DNA from 3 places in the Agrobacterium sp. 22-221-1 genome. Region 2 is predicted to be linked to each of the others. Evidence: predicted binding sites of a transcription regulator. Region 2 holds the regulator's gene; each other region holds the start of a gene.
What was found. The regulator LexA, encoded in region 2, represses DNA repair genes until DNA is damaged. The targets are predictions, from matches to a motif close to TGTTCNNNNTGTGTTCNG.
Positions count from the first base shown of each region.

Region 1: a site for LexA is predicted at 2,877-2,894, ahead of ACQZ5N_RS20605 (PA0069 family radical SAM protein). Genes of this name have one in related genera too.
Region 3: a site for LexA is predicted at 1,806-1,823, ahead of ACQZ5N_RS04445 (ImuA family protein). Genes of this name have one in related genera too.

Region 1 is NZ_JBNWCL010000016.1:18,660-26,309, reverse strand. Features, by position in the region: gene ACQZ5N_RS20615 (peptidase S41) at 1-531, opposite strand, end outside; gene ACQZ5N_RS20610 (ribonuclease HII) at 614-1,267, opposite strand; gene ACQZ5N_RS20605 (PA0069 family radical SAM protein) at 1,604-2,761, opposite strand; gene ACQZ5N_RS20600 (glycosyltransferase family protein) at 3,051-3,569, shown strand; gene ACQZ5N_RS20595 (FAD-binding oxidoreductase) at 3,583-5,016, opposite strand; gene ACQZ5N_RS20590 (L-threonylcarbamoyladenylate synthase) at 5,067-6,044, opposite strand; gene ACQZ5N_RS20585 (DUF6656 family protein) at 6,098-6,706, opposite strand; gene ACQZ5N_RS20580 (aromatic ring-hydroxylating oxygenase subunit alpha) at 7,039-7,650, shown strand, end outside.
Region 2 is NZ_JBNWCL010000001.1:371,345-378,994, forward strand. Features, by position in the region: gene ACQZ5N_RS01855 (amino acid ABC transporter ATP-binding protein) at 1-274, shown strand, start outside; gene gltA (citrate synthase) at 348-1,637, opposite strand; gene ACQZ5N_RS01865 (ComEC/Rec2 family competence protein) at 1,945-4,374, shown strand; gene ACQZ5N_RS01870 (glutathione S-transferase family protein) at 4,395-5,072, opposite strand; gene lexA (transcriptional repressor LexA) at 5,351-6,073, opposite strand; gene ACQZ5N_RS01880 (TRAP transporter large permease subunit) at 6,321-7,580, opposite strand; gene ACQZ5N_RS01885 (TRAP transporter small permease) at 7,577-7,650, opposite strand, start outside.
Region 3 is NZ_JBNWCL010000002.1:196,535-204,184, forward strand. Features, by position in the region: gene ACQZ5N_RS04440 (Y-family DNA polymerase) at 1-1,089, opposite strand, end outside; gene ACQZ5N_RS04445 (ImuA family protein) at 1,004-1,768, opposite strand; gene ACQZ5N_RS04450 (DUF1304 domain-containing protein) at 1,997-2,350, shown strand; gene ACQZ5N_RS04455 (glycerate kinase type-2 family protein) at 2,355-3,641, shown strand; gene ACQZ5N_RS04460 (hypothetical protein) at 3,760-4,008, shown strand; gene ACQZ5N_RS04465 (Gfo/Idh/MocA family protein) at 4,270-5,457, opposite strand; gene ACQZ5N_RS04470 (sugar phosphate isomerase/epimerase family protein) at 5,479-6,531, opposite strand; gene ACQZ5N_RS04475 (ABC transporter ATP-binding protein) at 6,676-7,650, opposite strand, start outside.

The DNA.
Region 1 (7,650 bases), on a different contig from region 2:
AGGAACCGTATGCCCGTTCTCCACTTTCAAATCGGTTATCCGCCCATTCTCGTCTTTCACGCGATATTCGGTCGTATTCTCTTTTGAAGAAAAACCGAGGTGGGCCAATGCATACGGCCATGCCAGAAGAATCGGCCCGATGACCCGTTTCCTCTGGCGCGTTCCCGCCAGAAATTTCTCTGCGGCGGCTTCAATTTGGCCCAAAGGTGTGCCGTTGACTGCTATCAGCTCTCCTCTTGGCGCAGTTGTTTCCAGTGCCGTGTCAGTTAACTGTACCACCGTCCCGACGCTCACAAACCTCAGCGGGAGTACCGCGATGGAATCGTTCGGGATCAGCCGTGTGTGTCCGTTGTCGGGAAGTGCGAGCAGGCGCATCGCGGAGAACAGAAAGGCCTCTTTGGAGCCCTCCAAAGCGTATCGTCGAGTGTCACAAATGCAGCTGTCTATCGTCGGTTGTTCGATCCGGCGAAAGCTGGGATCGGTTGGCAGGACAGTTTCCAGAATTTTCTCGAGGTCTTGCGTCAGGGACATGATTTACGGTGCGCATAGTTGCTCGTCGATGTCCAGATCGGGTCGATAGCGGAGGTTCTGGTTGGAACTCCATTACTTGTCATCAATCCCGCTTCAGCGGCCTGAAACTCATCCGGTGCAGCGGGCAGGGCCCGTGGCTTTCGATGGCGCGCAGGTGGGCCGGCGTGCCGTAACCGGCGTGGCCTTCAAAACCGTAGGATGTGTGCACCGCACCCGCGCGTTCCATCATTCGGTCGCGGGTTACCTTGGCGATGATCGAGGCGGCGGCGATGGAGAGGGAGCGGGAATCGCCTTTGATGACGGCTTTGGCCTCGCAGGCAATGCCGGGCGGGCGGTCGCGGCCGTCGGCCAGCACGAGGGCAGGGGAGATTTCGAGACCGAGCACGGCGCGGCGCATGGCGTCGAGGCTGGCGCGCAGGATATTCATGCTGTCGATCAGGCCGGGGCCGGAAGAGGCGACGGATACGATCGAGGTTTCCATGATCTGTACGAACAGGCTTTCCCGCTTCTGCTTCGTCAGCTTCTTGGAATCGTCCATCCCCTTGGGAATATTGTCCGGATCGAGAATGACGGCTGCCGCAACCACCGGTCCGGCCAGAGGTCCCCGGCCTGCCTCATCCGTGCCGGCCACGGGCCAGAGGCCCTTTTTTTTCGCTTCCAGTTCGAAGGAAAAATCGGGGCCGGTATCGGCAAGATCAAAAAGAGCAGGAGAATCGGGTGTGGCCGTGCGTTTCATGCGGCGAAACTGGCACACACACCCGATCTCCTGCAAGCCCCCGGAAGCGGGCGATGACAGGCATGGTGAGCCGGGGTCAAGGGGCGTGGCTCACCGTGCCCCGAAGGTCATCATGACCTTTGATCCTCCAACGGGGCGGCGGAGGAAAAACGATCGCACGCGAGGCGGCGGTTCCGGGAGCGATGTCCGGCGGGCCAGGGAAAACCCGCCGGGCATTTCGTGGGAGCGTGGCCGGTCTAAAAAAGAGGCCGCCGCTCCCTGTCATATTCTGCCTGATATCGCCGCACGTTCCGTATGGTGCTTCGATCAGACGGAGTTGTTTTCAGCATCGGTCTTTCAAAGCAGCGACAATTGCACGCCGGCTCCGCCCGGCGGCACGAAGAGATCGTCGCGCAGGTGGATGCCGCGGCGGATGAGGCCGAGCCTTTTTGTCGCCATCTCGAAACGCCTGCCGATCTGCCAGGCATAGGGGCCGGCGCCCTTCATGCGTTTTCCGAATTCCGCGTCGTAATCCTTGCCGTCGCGCATGGAGCGCACCAGCGACATGACATGACGGTAGCGGTCCGGATAGTTGCGCAGCAGCCAGTCACGGAACAGCGGGCTCACCTCCAGCGGCAGGCGCAAAAGCACATAAGACGCTTCGGTGGCGCCGGCGGCCTTGCCGGCCTCGAGAATACGCTCGATCTCATGATCGTTGAGCGCCGGGATGACAGGCGCCATCATCACGGCCACGGGAATACCGGCCTCGGTCAGCGCCTTGACGGCTTCCAGCCGCTTCTCCGGCGTGGCGGCGCGCGGTTCCATGTTGCGCGCGAGCTTCCGGTCCAGCGTGGTGACGGAAATACCGACCTTGGCGAGCCCCTTTTTGGCCATGGGCGCCAGAATATCGATATCCCGCTTGATCAGCGCCGATTTGGTGACGATGGCGACGGGATGATCGGCCTTGGCCAGCACTTCCAGTATCTGCCGCATGATGCGCCATTCGCGCTCGATCGGCTGATAGGGATCGGTATTGGTGCCGATGGCGATCACCCGCGGCTTGTAGCCCGGCTTTGCCAGTTCCCGTTCCAGCAGCTTTGCCGCATCCGGCTTGGCGAAGAGCTTGGCTTCGAAATCCAGCCCGGCGGAAAGCCCCATATAGCTGTGCGTGGGGCGCGCAAAACAATAGATGCAGCCATGTTCGCAGCCGCGATAGGGATTGATGGAGCGGTCGAAGGGGATATCGGGCGATTCATTGCGGGTGATGATGCTGCGCGGCTTTTCCACCTGCACCTCGGTGCGGAATTCCGGCATGTCCTCGAGCGTCTGCCAGCCATCGTCGAAAACCTCGTGCTGCAGGGTCTCGAAGCGTCCATCCGGGTTCAGCCCGGCGCCACGGCCGCGACGGCGGTCGATCTCGATGCGCAGGCCGGATGCATCGGCCAACGCATTGGCAATATCCGGCATATGGCTCGGCTGGAAGGCAGCCTGCCCCGAAAGCGTATGGTTTCTCATCTGGATGCTCCCAGGACGCCGCACGCCTCTCAAGGCACGCTCAACGCCCTAAATCGTTTCCGTCCGGACAGGCTTTCAACCGCCTTCCGAATGATTAAATTCCTACATCAGGAATGAGAACAATACAAGAACAAAATTGCAAATTCCGGCTCGTTCTCCAGAGATGGATGTGACCGCGACAGGCACGGCCACGTCCGCAGACTTTGCGGTCGGTGGGCATGGACAGCCTTGGATTTTACAGCGATGAGCATAGTGGCAATTTATTGTGCGATGCGTTAGAGCTATGCAGATGTTGACAGTCATAATGGAATGCCGGGATCACGAGCCGGAACTGGCGCACACATTGTCTGCGCTTGTAACCGGGGCCGTGGAAGGGCTTGTAAGCGATGTTGTGATTCTCGATCACGGTTCGCGCGATGGATCGTCGCGCGTCGCCGATGCGGCCGGCTGCCGTTTTTATGGGCAGTGGGACATCGAAGACGTCGTGAAGTCCGCACGCGGCGGCTGGCTGCTTCTGATCGAGCCGGGCGCGCGCCCGCAGGCGGGCTGGATCGACGAGATTCTCGAATATGTGGCGATCTGCGCGCAGCCGGCCCGTTTCTCGCCCTCGCGCTATCACCGGCGCAATGTCTTCAGCCGTATGCTGCGGCGTATTCCGCCATTGGAACACGGATATCTTCTGCCAAAGAAGCATGCGGTGTCGATTGCGAAATCGGGCATGAGCCTGACGCAATTTGTCGGCGCGCAGAAACCGCGCCGGCTGAATGCGGAAATGGTGCCCGCCTGGGCGCTGCGGGCCTCGGCCTAACCTCGGGGCCGCTTTACCCGACCAGAACCTTGCCGGGGTTCATGATGCCGGCGGGGTCGAAAGCGTGCTTGATGCGCCGCATCAGTTCCATTTCGATGCCGGGGCGGATGGCGGCCAGTTCGTCGCGCTTCAATTGCCCGATGCCGTGTTCGGCCGAAATGGAACCGCCAAGCGACAGCACGATGCCGTGCACGATCTCGTTCATGTCTCGCCAGCGGCCAATGAATTCTGCCTTGTTGGCACCCACCGGCTGGGAAATATTGTAGTGAATATTGCCGTCGCCCAAATGTCCGAAGGCGCAGACGCGGGCGCCGGGTATGGCAGCAAGAACCGCCTTTTCCGCCGTCGCCATGAATTCCGGTATTTTCGACACCGGAACAGAAACATCGTGCTTGATCGAGCCGCCTTCGGGTTTCTGCGCCTCCGACATGCTTTCGCGCATGTGCCAGAGAGCCTGCCGCTGCGCTTCGGACGCGGCGATCACCGCATCCTGGACCAGTCCGGCCTCAAAACCGCGCTCCAGCAGCGATTGCATCATGCTATCCGCCGTTTCGGCCGAGTCGGAGGTGGAAATATCGATGAGCGCGTACCAGTCATGCGGCTGTTCCAGGGGATCGCGCACGCCGGGAATATGCCGGGCGGTGAATTCGACGCCGATTCGCGGCATGAGTTCGAAACCGGTGAGCGCCGTGCCGCAGAGATTGGAGGCCATCTCGAACAGCTTCAGCGCATCCTCGGTGGAGGTGAGCCCGGCAAAGGCCACCTGATGGCCGAGCGGTTTCGGGAAGAGCTTCAGCACCGCACCCGTGATGATGCCAAGCGTGCCTTCGGAGCCGATGAAGAGATCGCGCAGATCGTAACCCGTATTATCCTTTTTCAACCGGCGCAGCCCGTTCCAGATTTCGCCGGTCGGCAGCACCACTTCCAGCCCAAGGCAAAGCTGGCGCATGTTGCCATAGGCGAGCACCGCCGTGCCGCCGGCATTGGTGGCGAGATTGCCGCCGATGCGGCAGGAACCCTGCGAGCCGAGCGACAGCGGGAACATCCGCTCCACGGAATCAGCAGCCTTGTGGATGTCGTCGAGAATGCAGCCGGCATCGGCGACGATGATATTGGCGACGGGATCGATATCGCGAACGCGGTTCATGCGCTCCAGCGACAGGATGATGTCCGTTCCTTCGGCACGCGGTGTCTGTCCGCCCACGAGGCCGGTATTGCCAGTCTGCGGCACGATGGCGGTGCCGGTTTCGCTGGCGAGCTTCAGGATGGCGGCAACCTCTTCGACCGAACCGGGCTTGATGAGCAGCGGCGAGGCGCCGCGATAAAGCCCGCGATTTTCCACCAGGCGCGGCGCCATTTCCGCCGGGTCGCGGACCGCGTTTTTTTCGCCGACAATGGCGGTGAAGCGGTCGAGGATGTCGGAGGAGGGGATGGCGGTGGTCGTCATGGGCGGCGTCTCGCTGTCTTTTGAAACATGGGCGAAAGGATTGGGTGCCGTCAGCCTCGCGGCGCGGCGGCGCGGGAAAGGCGGTCGTTGATCGCCTCTCCGAGACCATGGGTGGGAATGGCGGTAATGGCGATCATGTCTGCGCCGCTCGCATCGGCGGCTTTAAGATAATCGAACAGATTGGCGGCGGCCTCGGAAAGATCGCCGGAAGGGCTGAGATCGAGCACGGTGCGCGCCGTGTCTTCGCCGGCAATGGCGATGCCGCCGAAGCGGATCAGCGCTTCGCCCGGCAGAACCGATGTGGCGTGAAGGCGCACGGCCGCACCCGGCGCGTAATGCGAGGCCAGCATTCCCGGCGCTTCAATGGCGGCGGCGGCTTTTTTTGGCCGTTCGAGCCGTTTACCGGCAATGCGCTCTATGTCCGCGGTGACGATGCCGCCGGGACGAAGCAGCCGCACCCGGCCATCCTCTTCCACCTTGACGATGGTGGATTCGACACCGACGGAAGCCGCGCCGCCATCGAGAATGAGATTGATCTTCCGGCCGAGATCCGCCTCCACATGGGAAGCGCTTGTCGGGCTGATCTTGCCGGAACTATTGGCGCTGGGGGCGGCGAGCGGCCTGTCGAAGCGGCGGATCAGATCGCCGGCAAACCCCTGCGGCACACGAATGCCGACCGTATCGAGACCGGCTGTCGCCAGCGAATGAATGTCGCTCGCCGGTTTCAGCGGCAGCACCAGCGTCAGCGGGCCGGGCCAGAAGGCTTCTGCCAGCTTCAGAGATATGGGGTCGAAGACGGCGTAACGTTCGGCCATGGCGATATCGGCCATGTGGCAGATCAGGGGGTTGAACTGCGGCCGGCCTTTTGTCTCGTAAATGCGGGTAATCGCCGCCGGATTGGTGGCGTCGGCGGCAAGGCCGTAGACCGTTTCCGTCGGCAGGGCGATGGGCTGGCCAGCGGCAAGCTCCGCCACGGATGCCTGCAGGGCCGTTTCCCGCTCTTTGTCTATATCGATATGACGCGCCATGATGCTGCCTTTCAGGGCGGTCAATAGCGTATTTCAGAGGCTTATGGAAAGTTTTATATCGCCTTGATGATCCTGCGCATCTCCTCGGACCGCGCGCCGAGCATGAGCACGTTTTTCAGCGCCACCCGCGGATCGTGGGTCTGGAATAGCAGGCCGCCGCGATGGACGGAGGTATCGACGGCGAGTTCCTGATCGGGAAGCGCGTTGATGGCGACGGCGAAATACATCCGCGAATAGCGCGCATCGATATTTTCGAAGAAGTTTTCAGCCCCGCTCAGCTCGGCGAAGAAATTCGCGAAATAGAAGGACCAGAGCACATGGCGCTCGGCGTCGAAGCTGGTTTTCGCCGCCGTGACGTGACAATAGCCGAGATGCGGCCGGTCATTGAGCAGATGGTGAAAAACCATCTTCGGAAAACGGATGGACTGGTGAAAGCCGTTCAGTCGGCTGTGGGTGGCATCGGCGGCAGCTTCCAGCTTTCGCCCGGTCAGCGCAGCCACTTCGTCATGGCTGTAATAGACGCGTTCTTTCGGCAGCCAGCGCTCTTCATAACGGCTGATGCGCCCGGTCCGGAGGAAATCGGAATGCGCGGTCTTCGAGCGTATCGGTGTGAGCGAATGCCTGCTCGCATCGAAATAGCGTATGCGTGTCGCCTTCTCCACCGGGAACACCCTCGTTGCTGTCGATCCGGCAAGATAATTTAGGGCGCGTTAATACTCCGTTGCGCCGCATCCCCCGTTTTTTAATGGGTGGGGAGCAGGATGCGCGCCATCATGCGTCATATTGCGACGTCATTTCCGTCATTGAATAGCTGTCGGATTTCCCAGCGGAATGGGCTGAGAGGGCGAATTGCGCATGTCGCAATTTGTCGCCAATGCGGAAGGTAATGTCGCTGTTTGTGCTGCCGCAAATGAGCGCCGGTGTTTAGATGAGTACATGCTTCCGCAACCCCGCAAATGGTGTCGGGCAGGGCGGTTTGATCGAGGATTTGGCCATGGAATTGCGTGATACCGTATTGCGCCAGCTGAAAAACCGCCGCGAAGGCTTCAGCCTGGAACAGCCCTTCTACACGGACCCGGATTATTTCAAGCTGGATATGGAAACGATCTGGTATCGCGACTGGCTGTTTGTCGGCCATGATTGCGAAGTGTCGAAATCCGGCAGCTATTTCACCGTGCAGGTCGGCGCCTATTCCGTGGTCATCGTTCGCGGTCGCGACGGGCAGATCCGCGCCTTCCACAATTCCTGCCGCCATCGCGGCTCGCGCGTCTGCACCACGCAGAAGGGCCAGTCGGCCCGCCTCGTCTGTCCCTATCACCAGTGGACCTACGATCTGGACGGCAAGCTGCTGTTCGCGCGCCATATGGGCGAAGAGTTCGACAAGGGCGATTTCGGTCTGAAGCCGGTCGCCTGCGAAACCGTCGCCGGTTACGTCTTCATCTGCCTTGCCGATCAGCCGGCTGATTTCGAGCCCATGCGCAAGGAAGTCGAGAGCTACATGGCGCCGCACCGCATCTGGGAAGCGAAGGTCGCGCATGAGAGCACGATCATCGAAAAGGGCAACTGGAAGCTCGTCTGGGAAAATAACCGCGAGTGCTACCATTGC
Region 2 (7,650 bases):
CATGCAGCCCATCGCGCTGCTCTGCGATGAGATCACCTCGGCTCTCGATCCCGAACTTGTCGCGGAAGTGTTGGCCGTGGTGCGGGAACTCGCCGCTGAAGGTATGACGCTCCTGATGGTGACGCATGAAATGAAATTTGCGCGCGACGTCTGCTCCCGCGTCGTCTTTATGCATGAGGGCAGGGTGCATGAAATAGGCCCACCGGAAGAGGTCTTCTCCAATCCCGCAACACCGGAACTGAAGCAGTTCCTGGGCGTCGCTGCACGCCACTGAGAACTATTCGGATGCTCAACAAAAAAGGCCGGCGGAAAAACCTGCCGGCCTTTGATTTATGGGGTTTCGCGGCTTAGCGCTTGGAAACTGGAACGTAGTCGCGCTTGCCGGCGCCCGTATAGAGCTGGCGCGGACGGCCGATGCGCTGCTGCGGATCTTCGATCATTTCGTTCCACTGTGCGATCCAGCCGACGGTGCGGGCAAGAGCGAAGAGAACGGTGAACATGGTCGTGGGGAAGCCGAGCGCCTTCAGCGTAATGCCGGAATAGAAGTCGACGTTCGGGTAAAGCTTCTTTTCGACGAAGTAGGGGTCGGAAAGGGCGATCTTTTCCAGTTCCAGCGCGACCTGCATGATCGGATCGTCGGAATTGCCGGTGGCTTCCAGCACTTCGTACATCGTCTTCTGCATGATCTTGGCGCGCGGGTCGTAGTTCTTGTAGACGCGGTGGCCAAAGCCCATCAGGCGGAACGGGTCGTTCTTGTCCTTGGCGCGGGCGATGTATTCCGGAATGCGGTCAACCGTGCCGATTTCGTTCAGCATGTTGAGCGCCGCTTCGTTGGCGCCGCCGTGAGCCGGGCCCCAGAGGCAGGCAATGCCAGCCGCGATACAGGCGAAGGGGTTCGCACCCGACGAACCTGCAAGACGCACCGTGGAGGTGGAAGCGTTCTGCTCGTGATCGGCATGCAGGATGAAGATGCGGTCCATGGCGCGGGCCAGAACCGGATCGACCTTGTAATCCTCGCAGGGCACGGCAAAGCACATGTGCAGGAAGTTGGAGGCGTAATCGAGATCGTTCTTCGGGTAAACGAAGGGCTGGCCGATATGGTACTTGTAGGCCATGGCGGCGATCGTTGGCATCTTGGCGATCATGCGCAGCGAAGCGACCATGCGCTGGTGCGGATCGGTGATGTCGGTCGAGTCGTGATAGAAGGCAGAGAGGGCGCCGACCGTGCCGCACATGACGGCCATCGGATGCGCATCGCGGCGATAGCCGGTGAAGAACCGGCTCATCTGCTCATGCACCATGGTGTGGCGCGTGACGCGGGTGTCGAAGTCCTTCTTCTGAGCCGCGGTCGGCAGTTCGCCGTAAAGCAGCAGATAGCAGGTTTCCAGGAAGTCGCCCTGTTCGGCGAGCTGCTCGATGGGGAAACCACGATGCAGGAGAACGCCTTCGTCACCGTCGATATAGGTGATCTTGGATTCGCAGGAGGCCGTCGACGTGAAACCCGGGTCGTAAGTGAAAGAGCCCGTGTGCTTGTACAGCGTGGCGATATCGACGACGCTTGGTCCGATCGTGCCTTCCCTGACCGGGAGTTCGACCTGCTTTTCGCCAAGTGTCACTGTAGCGCTTTTTTCCGTCATACTGATCCTCCGAAAACATGCGGGTGGGGGCGTTGAGACACGCCCCGCGGTTAAGCGTCTACCGATTAGCTATATGATCCTTGCGCAGATGCCAAGCTATCCAAAGGTCAAATTGTGCATTGCGGCAAACGCAATTGCCTTGCTTCCGTCTTTCCCGGTGATGGCAATTCAATCTCAGTCAACGCAGGGTTAAAGGAAAGGATTGCAATCCCTCGCATCCGCCTGCAAACCTGTTCCCGGTGCGGCAGGGGCGCGGCGCGGATTGCTCGGTCAAGGGGAAAAACAGCATTTCAGACATGCCGAAACGATGCAGGGCGATTTGCCCGGCACGGCGGAAATCCTTTATCCGCTTCGCAGAACCGGCGATGTTGCGACATATGACACGCCCGCCCTTGTCGGCAAGCCGAACCTGCGAGCTGTCGCCTCTCAAAAAATCGCCGCATGCTTCGCCGAGGAGCGCGCATTCGGCCACGATTTTCTTTTCGTTCCGGTTTTCATCGGCTGCGGTGCGATCCTCTGGTTTTCCCTCAATACCTCGCCTTCATTCTCCGTTCTGGCGATCACATGTCTCATCGCCGTCGGTCTGGCGTTCTTCGCGAAATATCGCTCGGGCTTCGCAGCGACGGCCTGCGGCCTTTGCGCGCTGCTTTTGCTGGGCATGCTTTTCGCCGGGGTCGAAACATGGCGTGCGGGAACGGTGGTGCTGGATACGCCCGTCACCACCACCATTACCGGCACGGTGACCCGTCGGGAGGTGGATGCGCGCGGGGACTGGCGATATGTGGTGCAACTCACCGCAACGGAAGCGCCTGCATTGTCACGCCCGCCGGGCAAGGTCTCACTCCTGTCACGCGGGGGAGGCGAGCCCGCTGCACTCGGCGCGACCATTCGCGGCAAGGCGCGGCTTTCGCCGCCATCCGGCCCGGCCTTGCCGGGGCTCAATGATTTCGCCTTCGCCTCCTATTTCAGGGGCATAGGCGCGACCGGATTCTTCTATAAGCCGCCACAGACGGTCGTTTCACCCGGCATTGGCGCGAAGACGGACTGGCTGGAATGGGCCGACATGCGGCTCTATGGCCTTCGCACCGCCATTGCCGAACGCATCCGCAACACCATCGGCGGCGATGCCGGCGCTTTTGCCGCCTCCATCGTCACCGATGAGAGACAGGCCATATCCGCCGAAACAATGGAAGCGTTGCGGCTCTCCGGCCTTGCCCATATCGTCGCCATATCCGGGCTTAACATGGCGCTGGCGTCGGGCATATTCTTTGTGGGGCTGAGGCTTGCCTTCAGCCTTTTTCCGGCATTTGCACAGCGCTGGCCCGTGAAGAAGATTTCGGCTTTCGCCGCGCTCTTGATGACGCTTGCTTATTACCTGATTTCAGGTTTTGCCGTTTCCGCCGAACGCGCCTGGCTGATGATGTCGGTGATGCTGATCGCGGTGCTGTTCGATCAACCCTCGCTCAGCCTCAGGAATGTCGCGCTTTCCGCTTTGGTCATTCTCGCTTTTTCGCCCTCGGAAATCATGGGCCCGAGCTTTCAGATGTCTTTTGCCGCGACCATCGCGCTCGTCGCCTCCTATGCCGCCTGGAGCCGCTGGCGTATCGATCGCGAGCGTCTGTTCATCGGGCGCAAACCGGCATGGATGACGGTGGCGCAAACGGCGGGCGCCATCATCGGCGGTGTCATCACGACGTCGCTGATAGGCGGTCTTTCGACGGCGATCTATTCGGTCGAGCATTTTCAGCGTGTCACCACCTATGGACTTTTCGCCAATCTGGCCGCCATGCCGCTGATGTCGCTGATTGTCATGCCTTTCGGCCTTGTCGCCATGCTGCTGATGCCTTTCGGGCTCGACGCTCCGTTTCTGAAGGTCATGGGATACGGCATGGCCCTCGTCATCGAGGTTGCGCAGGAGGTGGCGTCCTGGGGCGGAAGCGCTGCGACGGGGCGGCCTCACGGGTGGTTTCTGGGGCTCGCCTCGGCTGGTTTTCTGCTGCTGACTTTGCTGCGCAGCCGGCTTGCGCTTCTGGGCATGCCGCTTCTATTCCTCGCCTTCGGCCTGTCGTCCGCCACGGCCTATCGCGATCCGCCCGATTTGCTTGTTCACGAGGATGGCGAGCTAGTGGCGCTGCTGGAGGACGGCAAAGCCTACACGACGAAGGCTCAGCCGCAGGGTTTCGTTTATGGCCAGTGGCAAAGGGCGCTGCTTTTGCCGGAACAGCCTGTGCCGCCGGTCTTTCTCAAGACCGAGGCCACGGCAAAAACCGTGGCTTTGGCCTCGAAGGCGAAGCTTGATCCGCAAGAGATGAGTGCAGTTGCACGGCAGATGACAGCGGCCCTGAGAGACGCCGAGCCCAGCGTTTTCACTTGCAGCAAAGGCATATGGTGCGTTACGCGCGCGGGAAGCGGCGAATGGATCATCGTTCTGGAAGACGGCCGCTTTGCCGGAAAGGCTTGCGATATTGCCGATATCGTTATCGTCTCCCGCAGAACGTCCTTTTCCCAATGCCGCTCGGGCGCACTTCTGCTGAACCGCGATATCCTGCGGCGGATCGGTTCGCTGGAAATGGACTTCGCCGGCAACGATCAGGCAGGGGTGGTCGGCAGGCTGCGCGCCGCAATCGCCGGCATGGACAGGCCCTGGAGCGAACATCGCTATTACGACTGGAAAAGCGGCCGTTTCGATCACGACGTGCCCGATGCCGTCATGCGGTTGCTGGCGGCATCGCAATAGAGCGCCGCCAGCATGGACCGTCAGGCCTTGATGCGCAGATCCGCGGTCAATTCGCCGATCCCGCTAATTTCCTCTTCATGCGCCGCATCGCGCCAGACTTCCTTCAGCCCGGCCTCGTACCATTCGCGCATGGCGGGAAGGGCGAGCAGCCGGTCGCAATAGGCTCTCGCTACGGGCGAAAGTTCCGCGCCATAAGTCTGGAAACGAAATGCCACCGGGCAGAAGAAGGCATCGACCGCCGTGAATTTCTGGCCGGCAAGAAAAGGCCCGCCGAATTTCGCGAGGCCTTCGCTCCACAGCGTATCGATGCGCTTTATATCGGCCGCAAGCCCGGTATCGCCACCCTTCGGTTTTACGCGAATGCCGACCGACATCGGGTAGAGATTGCGCAGCGAGGAAAAGCCCGCGTGCATTTCGCTCGCTGCCGACCGTGACCAGGCCCTTGCCTGCTTGTCGCTCGCCCAGACGCCCTGATGTCTTTCCGCCAGATATTCGGCGATCGACAGCGATTCCCAAACCGTCACGCCCTCATCGACAAGGCAGGGCACCTTGCCGGTCGGCGAGAAGGTGGAGAAGGAAACGCCTTCGCCGAAGGGAACGAGTTTTTCATCGAAGGCGATGCCGAGCGTACGCATCAATACCCAGGGCCGCAGCGACCATGAGGAATAGTTCTTGTTGGCGATATAAAGATCGTACATGACGTGTTTCCCCGATATGACGCGCATTTCTATACCGACGGATGGCCCTTGGAATATTGCAAATAATCCATGGCTCCCATAAGCCGCATTGATGAATGGGAATGTGAGGGCAGGGAGAAAGAAAGAGGCAAACTCGCGTCACCGCCCGGAGACGAGAACGAAACGCACCCTCTCTTTACTTCCGCAGAGCCGCATTGTTCCTGGGAACAATCCAAGATGCCTCAAAGGGAGCGTCATCCTCTCGATGACGCCCCTAGCGAAAAAAGGCGGGGTGCCAATTAATGGTAGCGGCGGATCAGACCAACCAGCTTACCCTGGATTTTCACCCGATCCGGTCCGAAAATACGGGTCTCATAGGCGGGATTGGCCGCTTCCAGAGCGATGGAGGCTCCCTTGCGGCGGAAACGCTTCAGGGTAGCTTCTTCATCATCCACCAGTGCTACGACGATATCGCCCGGATTGGCCGTATTGCCGTTGCGGATGATGACGGTATCGCCATCAAAAATGCCGGCCTCGATCATCGAGTCGCCCTTGACTTCCAGAGCGTAATGTTCGCCCGAGCCGAGCATGTCGACCGGCACGGCCACATCATGGGTGTTGTTCTGGATGGCGGAAATCGGCACACCGGCGGCGATGCGGCCCATGACCGGCACGGTGACGGCGCCACCGAGATCATTGGCCGGCGCCTTGGGGGCAGGGGCCGGCTCCGGCGTCTTCGGCTTGCCGAGGCTGCCTTCAATGACGCTCGGCGAGAAGCCGCGCTGCGGCCTTGCACCCGGCGCATAGGCCTCAGGCAATTTGATCACTTCCAGCGCCCGCGCCCTGTTAGGTAGCCGGCGAATGAAGCCGCGCTCCTCGAGTGCGGTGATCAGCCGGTGGATGCCGGATTTGGAGGCAAGATCGAGTGCGTCCTTCATTTCATCGAAGGAGGGCGGCACGCCGGACTCTTTCATTCTTTCATGAATGAAGAGAAGCAATTCCTGCTGTTTGCGCGTGAGCATGAGGAAAACACCCTTGAGAATCGTCGTTGAAGTCGCGAAACAAATACAGAACGAACACTATATGTTCCATATGTGTTCCGCAATCCCCTAAAATTTCGTGAAGGGTGCATCGCAGATCGTGATTTGATCGTCGAAACCATGAACAAAGCAGATTGAACGATGTAAGCGGCACATCTTGAATACTAAAACCACCGACCGGGGAGACCCGGCCGGTGGTTTCTGGCAGCCGTTTGCTACGGCTCTTATGTTAGTAGATCGTGAGGGCAGGAATGAAGCTGACCGCGATGAGAAGCAGCATCGCCATGGTGAAGAACGGCCACAATTCCCTCGTCGTTGCGCCGAGCGGCGCTCTGGCTATGGAGGACGAGATGAAGAGCGTGGTGCCGATCGGTGGCGTATAGAGCCCGATACCGAGATTGATGACCATCATCATGCCGAGCTGCACCCGGTCGAGCCCGATCATATCCGCAAGCGGCACGAAGATCGGTCCGAGCAGCAGGATCGACGGCGGCAGATCGAGCGGCATGCCGATGATCAGCATCAGGATGTTCATCATGAGAATGATCAGGATCGGGTTGGAGATATTCTCGGCCACCCAGGTGGCGAAATGCTGGGGCGCCTGATCGAAGGTAAGCACCCAGCCCACCGCCGCACTGCCCATGATGACGAGCATGACGACGCCGGTTGCAGAGCCTGCCTCGACGAAATTGTCGCAGAAACGCTTCCACGTCAGATCGCGGTAGAAGAAGATGCTGAGCACGAGCGAATAGACGACAGAAAGAACGGCCACTTCGGTCGGCGTTGCAAAGCCGAAGCGCAGGCCGAGGATGATCAGGATCGGCAGAAGGATCGCCGGCAGGCTGCGGAATGCAAGTAGTGCCAGATCGCGCTTGCGAAAGCTTTCGTCTCGCACCGCATAGCCCCGCCGCACGGCAATGGCCCAGCAGACGAAGATGAAACCGACGGCCATGAGCAGGCCCGGCAGAATGCCGGCGATGAACAGATTGGCGATGCTGACGCCGCTGACCAATGAATAGAGGATCATCGGGATCGACGGCGGGATGAGCACATCGATGACCGCCGAGGTGGCATTGTTGGCCGCACAGAGGGGAGCGGGGTAGCCCTGGCGCTTCTGCCACGGAATGAGCACCGAACCGAGCGCGCTCGCATTGGCGACCGCCGAGCCGGAAACGCCGCCGAACACGACCGAGGAAATGACGGTGGTGGAAAGCGGGCCGCCGCGCCAGCGCTGCATGGCCTTGGAGGCGAGTTCCAGAAGCTGGGTTCCGAGTTTGCCGCCGAGCATCAGCGTGCCCGCGAGCATGAAGAACGGCAGCGCTAGCATCGGGAAAGACTGCGTCTGGTCGTAAACCTGCTGCGCCACGATCGAGAGCGGCACATAACCGTTCCACAGTACGGCGACGCCCGCAGAGATGATCAGCGCATAACCGACCGGAACCGCAATCATCATGAGAATACAAAATGCAATGATCATCACGATGGTCATAGCGGCATCTCCTCGGTTGCACCGTGCGGACGGGCATGCCAGCCGCCGGAGAGAATGCGCAGGCTCGCGG
Region 3 (7,650 bases), on a different contig from region 2:
CGTATCGGCGATGTCCGCACGTCCCTCCTCCAGAAGCGAAGAACGGGCCTGTGCGGCGACAAGCGGCTCGGCATGGGTGGCGGTCAGCACCATCATTTCGATGCCGAAACCGGGATCGATGGTGTCGATACGGTCGGTCAGCAGCCGGACAAGCTGTTTGACATCGCGCACCGGTCTGGAGGTGCCGGCCCGCACCGCCTGCAGGCCGCTATCCACCCGGTGCAGCACCAGATCGACACGGCGGGCGCCGAGGCCGCGCTTTTCCAGCGCGACACAAAGCTCCGCAACCAGCTTCTGCGTATAACGGGCAATCGTTTCCGCCGCCGCAATCGGCTCGGGAAAGGCGCGGCGCACCTCCACCAGCTCGGCCACGCGCACCGGTTCAATGGGTTCGCCGATTTCTCCGGAAGCCTGGGAAAGACGGCGCACGAGTTCGGGCCCGAAACGCAGGGTCAGCGGTGCGCGCGGCGCATCGGCCAGCTCGCCGATGCTGCGGAAACCAAGCGCTTTCAGCCCGGAAACAATACGCTCTTCCAGCCTGAGCGCGGCCAATGGCAAAACGCTAACCGCCGCCCGTTGCCCGCCCGGTGGCACGATGCTGATTTCCTCACGGCCGAAACGGGCCAGCGCATGGGCAGCCCCCCAGCTATCGGCAATGGCGGCGCGGGCGGCAAAACCGGCGGCATGCAGGCGGTTGACCATGCCGCTCAGCATCAGCGCCTCATTGCCGTGCAGATGGTCCGCCCCCCCCGTGTCCAGCACCAGCCCGTCCGGCGGGTCGGCGGCAACGATGGGGGCATAGATGCGCAGGAAATGAAAGGCCAGCTGCTGCAGGGCGCAGGCATCACCAGCCGTATCCATATCTTCCACGATAAGGCCCGGCACCAGCGCCTGCGCCTTGCTGACCGGCGTGCCGGGCCGGATGCCCGCCGCCTTTGCCGCCTTGTCGAGCGCCAGCACCAGCCGGCGGCTGCCCTGGCGGCCGATCATGACCAGAGGTTTTTCAACCGGCGGCGCGTCCTTGCCCGAAAGACGCCGGAAACGATCCGTCGGCCATGTCGGCAGGTAGAGCGAGACGACCCTTTGCATCACAGGCTTCCACTTCAAATTCGGCACTTTCGCCGCCGCGACATCGCAAAAGTTCCAGGAACCAGCGCGGCCTGCCCACCCCCGGCACCGGCAAGGGAGAAGAGGGCCGGACGGAGATGCGCCAGCGGGTCACCGCCGCCGTCGGCTCTCCGAACAGCGCCGCATCGGCCAGACGCCGGAAACGACGGATGGCGATGCCGGTAACGCCAGAGGTTTCCGCTGCCAGTTGCAGCCGCCGCGAGGCGTTCATTGGCAGTTTCGCCACCTCACCCATCACCGCGCCGAAACCATTGCAGCGCAGTCCCTCCTCGAAACAGTCGAGCACGCCTTTCTCATCGCGGCATTCAACGATGATGAGCCGGTTCTGCGACAGGCCGGCCTGCGTCAGCCCCGGCATGAACAGATCCCGGCGGGTGACGCACCATAAAACCTTGCCGGAAAGCCTTGCCGCCACGCCGGCCGAAAAAAGGGCCGCCGCCGCGCCATCGGCAGCGCCATTGCCGCCGCCGCTCACCTCATGCAGACAACCGAGCTTCAGCCCGCCTCCCGGCAGGCGATGGTCGATGGCATCCACGCCGAAAGGCAAGGTCTCGTGCAGGCGCGGAGCGCCGTTACCGATCCTTTCCAGCCTTTCATGCAGCTCTTCGACAACGAGCAACTGATCCGCGCGCTTTTGCATGGCATGACAGGTTTCAATTCCGGTTATTCATCTTTATTGTTCCTGTTTTGTTCCTATTTCAGCAAAGAGTCAAGCAATAGGCTGCCGGTCTTCAACAGTTTGCACGGGAAGAGAGGATTCTGACCTTGCGGCCCTCTGTCCTGCCGTTAAAACGGAATTGTCCGCTCGCCACCTGTTTTACCCTGACAGCCGCCGGCAACGGACATCATGGTTTGGAGGAAATCGCCGATGATCGCCAGCATTCTGATTGCCGTGGTTGCGGCCATCCATATTTACATCGTCATTCTGGAAATGCTGCTGTGGGAAAAACCAGCCGGCCGCAAGGCCTTCGGTCTTTCGGCGGATTTCGCCCGGCAGACGAAAGTACTGGCCGCCAATCAGGGACTGTATAACGGTTTTCTCGCAGCGGGGCTGATCTATGGGCTGATGCAGGGCGATGAAGGGCTGAGCTTCAAGGTTTTCTTCCTCGTCTGCGTTCTGGTGGCCGGTATTTTCGGCGCCATCACCGCCAATATGAAGATCCTGTTCATTCAGGCATTGCCGGCATTGTTCGCGCTCGGCTTCCTCTGGATCGGAGCATGAACCGATGAGGGCATGGAACGATCACAGCGCAAAAGACGCCCTCAACCGGATTTTCATGGCGGCAGTGGCAAGCGCCGATCCGGCAAAGGTGCTGCAACACCACCTTCCCTCCCCGCCCAAAGGCCGCTGCGTGGTGGTGGGCGCCGGCAAGGCTTCCGCCGCCATGGCTGCCGCGCTCGAAGCGGCATGGCCGCATGTCGATCTTTCCGGTGTGGTGGTGACACGTTACGGCCATGCCGTCCCGACCACACGCATCGAGATCATCGAGGCCTCGCACCCCGTGCCGGACGATAAAAGCGCGGAAGCGGCAAAACGCATTCTCGCCGCCGTTGAAGGCCTGACCGCCGACGACATGGTCATCGCCCTGATTTCCGGCGGCGGTTCGGCGCTGATGGTCGCGCCGGCCGAAGGCATGACGCTTGCCGACAAGATGGCCGTCAATCGTGCCCTTTTGGCCAGCGGCGCGACGATTTCCGAAATGAACGCCGTGCGCAAACATCTCTCCCGCATCAAGGGCGGGCGGCTGGCGCTGGCTGCCAAACCGGCCAGGGTTGTTTCGCTGCTGATTTCCGATGTGCCGGGAGACGATCCCTCCGAAATCGCCTCCGGCCCGACGGTTGCAGATCCGAGCGATATTGAAACCGTGCGGGAAATCGTCTCCCGTTATGCGCTCGATCTTCCCGAAAACGTGCGCAAGGCGCTGGAAAAAGGCGAGGAAACCCCGAAGGCGGGCGATATCGACGAGGATATCCGGCTCATCGCGGCTCCTTCGCTCGCCCTGCAGGCCGCAGCGGATGAGGCGGTGAAACTTGGCCTTACGCCGCTCATCCTCGGAGATTCACTGGAGGGTGAGTCAAAAGATGTCGGCGCTGTCATGGCCGGCATCGCGCTTTCCGCCAGCCGTAAGGGCCTGCCTGTCAAAGGCCCGGCCGTGCTGCTTTCCGGCGGCGAAACCACAGTGACGCTGAACAGGGGCGTTGGCGACAAAGGACCGGCCGGCAAGGGCGGCCGCAATACGGAATTCCTGCTAAGCCTTGCGCTGACGCTCAAAGGTGCGGACGGCATCTGGGCCATTGCCGGCGATAGCGACGGCATAGACGGCGTGGAGGATGCGGCAGGTGCGGTAGTAACACCGGACACGCTTGCCCGCATGCGCGAAGCCGGTGTCGATCCGCGTCAGTCGCTCGTGGGCCACGACAGCTACACCGCTTTCAGGGCAGCAGGAGACCTTGTCGTGACGGGGCCGACGCTGACGAATGTGAATGATATCCGCGCGATTTTGATCGGGTGATAGCGGAGAAGTTTGCAGCGACTACGGGCTTTCCCGCGCGTGGATCGCGGAGGGAAGACGTTTTGACTATGCCCTCGGACAGGAGTAATCTGGCGGGATATTCTTTGGAGCCTCAGCCATGCGACCTGGAGTGCTCATACTTGGCCTGATCATGGCCCTTATTCCGACTTTGGCGGATGCCCACAATTGCAAATGCCGAAATCGCGGTGTCATGTTCCAGCTCGGCCAGACATCCTGCCTGAAGGTCGATGGCGGCTCTTATCTTGCGCGCTGCGAGATGAAGCTCAACGTTTCGTCCTGGACCAAGCTTCAGGACGGTTGCCCCATAACGGAAAGGGTGCAGCAGCAGACGACACGCGTTAATTGATAACGTCGTCAGATGGCAGACCAAGCTCCACATCCCGGCCACCCTACCGCCGTCAACTTCTGCCGTTAACCGATAGTCCTAAGCCCAAAGAGCTGCGCGATGACGCAAGCGCGCGCCGCTTGTTTCTTCTCCCCGAGGGGGAGAAGGTCGCGGCAGCGGGATGAGGGGCACCGGTAGAGATAAACCGAGAGCTTGCCCCCTCATCCGACCCTTCGGGCCACCTTTTCCCCGGCGGGGAGAAGAAATACGCCGCGCACAATCTTACAGCTTCACCCAGCCGCCATTCTTCTTGCCGGACTCGATGCAGGCAGTGACGAAAGCGACACCTTTAACCCCGTCATCCACGGTGGGGTAAATCACCGCCTTGTCGAGCGTCGAGCCGGTGCGGCGGGCTTCGATGGCATGCGCTGCCTCGGTATAGATGGTGGCGAAGGCTTCGAGATAACCTTCCGGGTGGCCGGACGGAATGCGGGTGACGCGTGCTGCGGCAGCCCCTGCCCCGGCGCCGCCGCGGGTGATCAACTGCTTGGGTTCGCCAAGCCTCGTGAACCAGAGATAGTTAGGGTCCGCCTGCGTCCACTCGATGCCGGCCTTGTCGCCATAAACACGAACCTTCAGCCCGTTTTCGTGACCGACCGCAACCTGGCTGCACCAGAGCAGCCCCTTGGCCGCCTGCTTGCCGCCCTTTTGCTTGAAGCGCAGCATCACATGCGCATTGTCGTCCAGCCGGCGGCCTTCGACAAAAGTGTGCACATCCGCCGCCAGCTCATCCGCTTCCAGACCGGAAATGAAGCAGCCGAGATTATAGGCATGGGTGCCAATATCGCCGGTGGAGCCGCCGACGCCCGATTGCGCCGGATCGGTACGCCAGACAGCCTGTTTCGCACCGGTCTGTTCCACCGCCTCCGTCAGCCAGTCCTGCGGATATTCCATCTGCACCAGACGGATATTGCCGAGTTCACCGGCCTCCACCAGTTCCCGCGCGTGCCGCACCATGGGATAGCCGGTATAATTATGCGTCAGGATAAACAGGGCATCGGCCTTGTCGGCCACCTGCTTCAGCTTTTTGGCATCTTCCAGATTGGAGGTCAGCGGCTTGTCGCAGATGACATGAATACCGCGCTCCAGAAACGCCTTGGCGGCCGGATAATGCACATGGTTGGGCGTGACGATCGCCACCGCCTCGATGCCATCCTCGCGCAGCGCTTCCTTTTCGGCCATCTCCTCGAACGAACCGTAGCAACGCTCGGGATCGAGCCCCAGCTCACGGCCGGAGGCGAGGGATTTTTCCGGCGTCGAGGACAGGGCCCCCGCCACGAGATCGAAACGATTGTCGAGCCGCGCGGCCATGCGGTGAACGCCGCCGATAAATGCACCCGAACCGCCGCCCACCATGCCAAGGCGAATCCGCTTGTTCGCCTTGTCGGTTGTCTTTCCTTCAATAGCCATAATATCTCCCCTGAAATGCTCTCAAAGCCCAAGCATACGGCGGTTAGCCGCATCGTCCGTGCCGCTCGATGCGAAATCGTCAAAGGCTTTTTCCGTGACGCGGATGATATGCGCCTTGACGAATTCGGCTCCTTCCCGAGCACCGTCTTCAGGGTGCTTCAGCGCGCATTCCCACTCGACCACGGCCCAGCCATCGAAATCATTGGCCGCCATTTTCGAGAAAACCGCACCGAAATCCACCTGCCCGTCGCCCAGCGAACGGAACCGGCCCGCGCGGTTGACCCAGCCCTGATAACCGCCATAAACGCCCTGCCGTCCGGTCGGGTTGAACTCCGCATCCTTGACGTGGAACATCTTGATGCGGTCCTTGTAGATGTCGATATTGTCGAGATAATCGAGGCATTGCAGAATGTAATGCGAGGGATCGTAGAGCATGTTGGCGCGCTTGTGGTTCTTCACCCGCTCCAGGAACATCTCGAAGGTCACGCCATCATGCAGGTCTTCACCGGGATGGATTTCGTAGCAGACATCCACACCCTGCTCATCGGCGTAATCGAGGATCGGCGTCCAGCGTTTCGCCAGTTCGTCGAAGGCCGTTTCCACCAGACCAGCCGGGCGCTGCGGCCACGGGTAAACGAAGGGCCAGGCAAGCGCACCGGAGAAGGTCGCATGCGCCTTGATGCCGAGATTTTTCGACGCCTTCAGCGCCAGCTTCACCTGCTCCACCGCCCATTGCTGACGCGCCTTGGGGTTGCCGCGCACTTCCGGTGCGGCAAAACCGTCAAAGGCCTCGTCATAGGCGGGATGAACGGCGACAAGCTGGCCCTGCAGATGGGTGGAAAGCTCGGTCACTTCCACGCCGTTCTGGCGTGCGACACCAGCGAACTCGTCGCAATAGTCTTTCGATTCCGCTGCTTTTTTGAGATCGATCAGCTGCCCGGCCCAAGTCGGCACCTGCACGCCGAGGTAGCCTTTTTCCGCCGCCCATTTGGTAATGCCGTCCCAGCTGTTGAAGGGTGCGGCATCACCGGCAAACTGGCCGAGAAAAAGACCCGGTCCCTTGATCGTTCTCATAAAAATCTCCTCCTGCATCGATACAGTTTCGCGGTAATCCGCTTTTTTCCCAAGCGCCAAGCTAACCGCTCGTGATTTTCAAACAAGCCCCAAAAGCGGAGGGACGAGAGAATTTCCGCATTTCGTTGAAAATGCGGAAGGCGCTTAAAGCGCCAGTCCGCTCGCCCTGTCGAAGACGTGCACACGCTCATGGTGCACGGTGGCGGCAAAGGGAGTGTTGACCTTGACCGGCTGCTCGCCATCCACCACCGCCGTCACCTGATCGCCCGCCAGTTCGAAGATCACATGGGTCTGCGCACCTGTCGGCTCCACCAGCAGTGTCCGGCCGGAGAGCGACACATCGCCGCCGATGGCCGAGCCGATATGTTCCGGCCTCAAGCCAATCGTCACCGGCTGGCCGCGTTTGACCTTTCGAGAGGCGGCAATGCGGATCGCGGTTCCGTCCTTCAGCCGGGCCGCCGGCTGGTCTCCCTCGCCATCGACCACGCATTCGATGAGGTTCATGGCCGGTGAGCCGATGAAGGCGGCGACGAAGAGATTGGCGGGTGTCTTGTAAAGTTCGAGCGGCGTACCCTGCTGCTCGATGCGGCCATGATTGAGCACCACGACCCGGTCCGCCAGTGTCATCGCCTCGATCTGGTCATGGGTGACATAGATGGAGGTGGTGCCGACTTTCTGATGAAGCGCCTTGATTTCGCTGCGCATCTGCACGCGAAGCTTGGCGTCCAGGTTGGACAGCGGCTCATCGAACAGGAAGACGGCCGGATTGCGCACCACCGCGCGACCCATGGCGACACGCTGGCGCTGGCCGCCGGAGAGCTGCGAGGGCTTGCGGTCGAGAAGCTTGCCGAGATCGAGCATGCGAGCGGCTTCCGCCACGCGCTCCTCGATCACATTTTTCGGCTGGCCGGCGAGCTTCAGGTTGAAGCCCATGTTTTCGGCCACCGTCATATGCGGATAAAGCGCATAGGACTGGAACACCATGGCGATGTTGCGCTCACGCGGGGTCATACCGTTGACCACCTTGTCGCCGATGAGAATATCTCCATCGGTGATTTCCTCCAGCCCGGCGATCATACGCAGCAGGGTGGACTTGCCGCAGCCGGAAGGACCGACCAG